Regions from separate parts of the Sulfitobacter sp. BSw21498 genome, predicted to be linked through region 2. Evidence: riboswitches for the same ligand, from Rfam matches in the RefSeq annotation. Region 2 holds a riboswitch; the other holds the start of a gene.
What was found. A riboswitch is a leader RNA that binds a small molecule or an ion and turns the genes downstream of it on or off. The one in region 2 is predicted to bind cobalamin.
Positions count from the first base shown of each region.

Region 1: linked by a shared signal. The riboswitch ahead of E5180_RS14310 (DUF1636 family protein) and the one ahead of bluB (5,6-dimethylbenzimidazole synthase) in region 2 are both predicted to bind cobalamin.

Region 1 is NZ_CP040753.1:2,972,584-2,974,785, forward strand. It holds gene cobW (cobalamin biosynthesis protein CobW) at 1-732, opposite strand, end outside; gene E5180_RS14310 (DUF1636 family protein) at 729-1,109, opposite strand; cobalamin riboswitch at 1,204-1,421, opposite strand; gene E5180_RS14315 (cobyric acid synthase) at 1,588-2,202, shown strand, end outside.
Region 2 is NZ_CP040753.1:1,901,083-1,903,284, reverse strand. It holds gene E5180_RS09240 (hypothetical protein) at 205-936, shown strand; cobalamin riboswitch at 972-1,149, shown strand; gene bluB (5,6-dimethylbenzimidazole synthase) at 1,200-1,880, shown strand; gene E5180_RS09230 (hypothetical protein) at 2,108-2,202, shown strand, end outside.

The sequences.
Region 1 (2,202 bases), 1.1 Mb from region 2:
CCCGTCGTGGTGGCTGGGGCGTGCGTCGATGTCATCCTCGGCGGCGGCTTCGAGCCCCAGTACAACGCGCGGGTCAATCACGCCTTCGGTCATCGGAATGATCGGCAGCTTGCGCGGCGCGTGGGCCTCGATCACCTTGCGCGCGGCTTCTACGCCTTCGGGGCCCGCCAGATCGGCCTTGGACAGCAGCACGATATCGGCGCAGGCAATCTGGTCCTCAAAGACTTCGGACAGCGGCGTTTCGTGATCCAGACTGTCATCCGCGTCGCGCTGCGCAGCGATGGCATCCAGATCGGGGGCGAACTGCCCGCTCGCCACGGCTTCTGCATCGGCAAGGGTGATCACGCCGTCCACGGTGATGCGTGACCGGATTGCGGGCCAGTCAAACGCCTTGAGCAAGGGTTTGGGCAGCGCAAGGCCGGAGGTTTCGATCAGGATGTGATCCGGCGTTTGCGGCAAAGCCATCAACGCCTCGATCGTGGGGATAAAGTCATCGGCCACGGTGCAGCAGATGCAGCCGTTCGCCAGCTCGACGATGTTCTCGGCGGGGCAGTTGTCGATCGCGCAGGATTTCAGGATATCGCCATCCACACCGGCGGTGCCGAATTCATTGACCAGCACGGCCAGACGCTTGGAGCCCGCATTTTCCATCAGGTGACGGATAAAGGTGGTTTTGCCGGCACCCAGAAAACCGGTGATCACGGTAACGGGAATTTTGGTAAGGTTGGTCATTCGGTAGGCTCCTGTGGGGGAATGCGAGCAATGGATTGTTTGCGGAAAACCACGGGGCGTTCACGCCAGGGTACCACGCCGTCGGTGGTCTGGGCATAGGCGGAGACGCCGTTCACGATGTCGGACAAATGGGCGTCGGTGTCGAGATCGCCGTACACATAGGTCCAGCGTGACGGACCGCCCGACAGAACCATCGAACAGCCCCGCGAACAGGCCGACAGACATTCGGCACCGCGCAGTTGCACACCGTCAGGCAGTTGCCCCGACAGCGCGTCAAACAGCTGTTGGCCGGGGCGCGGCGCGTCCTCGGGGGTGATCTGACCTGCGCGGCAGGTGGTGCAGATGGTGACGGTGACCGGTTGATCCGTGGTGGTCATATCTTGCCTCATACGTCGATGGGCCAAGGGGGATCGCCAGCAGCGAACGACATGCGAACAGCGTTCTAGGCCAGTCGCGAAACACCCCGTTCGCCCGTTACAAACTATGCTGGCAGGTCTCCCGGCTTGCGGATCTAAGGCAGCTTGCCTTGCAACTTTTCACCTTCCCAGCCATCGGGCCAGTGGTTGAAAGGTCTCTCCGGTCACGGTCGCGGGGGCGGCTGCGCTTGGCGCTGACCCAAGGCTGGATCAATGCGTATCGCGTTCCCTCTTCGCCTGTCTGGGACAGGAACCAACATACGCCCTGCATTGGTCATTTGCCCGCCTCTGTCAAGCAGCGGCTGTCATAACGCGGGGGCCAAACCCGCTTTGCGCGGATTTTACCGCGACCGCCCCCCCGTGCCGGCGCGCTGCGGATGCTTGACGGGATCATCGCAGACTGACACCAAGGGCTGCAAGAAAAACATGAGGTTCCGCCATGCCCACCCGCGCTATCATGATCCAGGGCACCGGGTCCAATGTGGGGAAATCCATGCTGGTGGCAGGGCTGTGCCGCGCCGCGACGCGCCGCGGTCTCTCTGTTGCGCCGTTCAAGCCGCAGAACATGTCGAACAACGCCGCCGTCACCGACGATGGCGGAGAGATTGGCCGCGCCCAGGCCTTGCAAGCGATTGCCTGCGGACGGCCCCTATCGGTGCATATGAACCCCATTTTGCTGAAACCTGAAACCGACAGCGGGTCACAGGTGATCGTGCAGGGACACCGCCACAGCACCCTGCAAGCGCGCGATTTCAGCAAGGCGCGCGCAGGGCTGATGGCCCCCGTGCTCGAAAGTTTCGGTATCCTCGGACAAAGCGCCGATTTAATTATCGTCGAAGGGGCGGGCAGCCCGGCTGAAACGAACCTGCGCCAGAACGACCTTGCCAACATGGGCTTTGCCCGCGCCGCAGGCGTGCCTGTCGTGCTGGCCGGCGATATCAATCGTGGCGGCGTCATCGCCCAGATCGTCGGCACGCAGGTGGTCATGGACCCGGAAGATGCAGCGATGATCACCGGCTTTCTGGTCAACAAGTTTCGCGGCGATGTCAGCCTG
Region 2 (2,202 bases):
ACGTTCGCGGCGGGCGGTCTGACGTGTCGCGCCGCCAAATCCCGTCTGAACGAAGGGGGCAACCGCACGGCGGGATAGCCCTCTATCCCAAAAGATACCGCCCCCTATCCGTCGATGCCCCCGACCCACCTGCTTGCGCAAATGAAAGCGCAGCCGTCAGCGGTCACGATAGGTCCATGACAATTTTTCATCATGGGGGATGACATGAAAGTTACACACACACTGCCAATTCTTGCCACGGCCGCACTGATGGCCGCCACCGCTGCCAGCGCTGATAGTTTCAGCCTCTCGGGGGCCCGGTCGGCCATGCAAAGCGATATTTCGTTTAACGCCATGCAATCCGCGGGACAGGGGCAGATCAAACTGCGCCACAAGGTCCAGCCCAAAGCGCAGGCTCGTACCCCCACCATCAGCAGCCGCAGCCGTTCCTTTCAGGCGTTCAGCGGTGTCAGCACTGCGGCTGACCTCAAAAGCCTCATTGCTTGGGCCGAGGCCGGCCCCAAAGGGTACGACGCCGTGCAGTACGGGGCCAAGCGCCTGCCGCCGCAGCGCCCGACACAGATGACCATCGGCGAAATCTATCGCTGGATCGACCGCACACCCGGACAGCAACACGCCATTGGGCGGTATCAGTTCATACCTGCCACCTTGCGCAGCCTTGTGCGTCAGGCAGGGCTCAGCAAAAACGACCGCTTTACGCCAAAGCTGCAGGACGGGCTGGCGGATATTCTCTTGGCTGATGCAGGGTTCGTGTCCTTCAAGAAGGGCGAGATCAGCCGCCACCGCTTTATGGAAAACCTTGCGCGTATCTGGGCCGGGTTTCCCACTGCTAGCGGGCGGTCCTATTATCACGGCTATGCCGGCAATAAGGCGGTCATTTCATGGAACGAGTTTGACGCCGTCATGAGAAAGATTTTCGCGACCAAACGCAGTTGATCCCGCGATAGGGCTTGTTCCGGGCGGATAGCCGTGGCCCAATAGGACGGTCTGGTGTCCGCGTGGCGGAAGAATCGGGAAGCGGGTGAAAGTCCTGCACGTGCCCAACGCTGTAATGGGGATGGTTTGCGCCTAGGCCACTGGAGATATCCGGGAAGGCGTGCAGACCAGACGACCCTAAGTCAGAAGACCGGCCAGACAGTACAGCTTGCCCCGCGTGGACAGCGGGATAGGCGAAGAAATGTATTGTTGGGGAATGAACAATGCCGATATCGTCCGCGCTGGCACCCGCCGCGCCTTTCTCAGATGCTGAACGCGACGCCGTGTACAAGGCAATCTTTACCCGCCGTGATGTGCGCGATCAGTTCTTGCCCGATCCCGTTGCAGACGATGTCCTGCACCGAATTTTGACCGCCGCGCACCACGCGCCCTCGGTCGGCCTGTCACAACCGTGGAATTTCATCGTGATCCGCGACCAGCAGGCGCGCGATCAGGTCTGGCAGGCCTTCAACACCGCAAACGAGGAAGCCGCCCAGATGTTCGAGGGGGATCGGCAGACGACCTACCGGTCGCTCAAGCTCGAAGGCATACGCAAGGCTCCCGTCAATATATGCGTGACCTGTGATCGCAGCCGCGGCGGCAAGGTGGTACTGGGCCGCACCCACAATCAAAGTATGGACCTTTATAGCACCGTCTGCGCGATCCAGAACCTTTGGCTTGCCGCGCGCGCCGAAGGCATCGGCATGGGGTGGGTCAGCGTGTTCCACGATGCGGATTTGCGCAGCTTGCTGGGTATCCCCGACCGCATAGAGATCGTCGGCTACCTGTGTCTGGGGCACGTCGACGAGATGTATCAAACGCCCGAGCTTGAGGTGAAGGGCTGGAGCAAGCGGCTCCCCGTGGGCGAAATGATCTTTGACGGCAAATGGCAGGGTGACCCCTAGGCGGGTATTCCCCCTGTGTCATGGGACACGTCGAATATTTGAGCAACTGGCGGAACTTTGCCGGTTCCATGACGTTCCCCCTCTGAAGCCTGCGTATGTCGCGCGGGCGCTAACAGAGGATTATTTCTAATGGGCGGTATCATTTATCTCGTAGGTCTTGTGGTTGTTGTCATGGCGGTTCTTTCGCTCATCGGCCTAGCGTAATTCAATGCCGGGGAGGCAATTACATGAATACGACACTTACTGACAAAACACCCGACGGATCATATGTCGACTGGCCTGCAATTTTCGCAGGTACCGTTGTCGCTGTGGCCATTGGCCT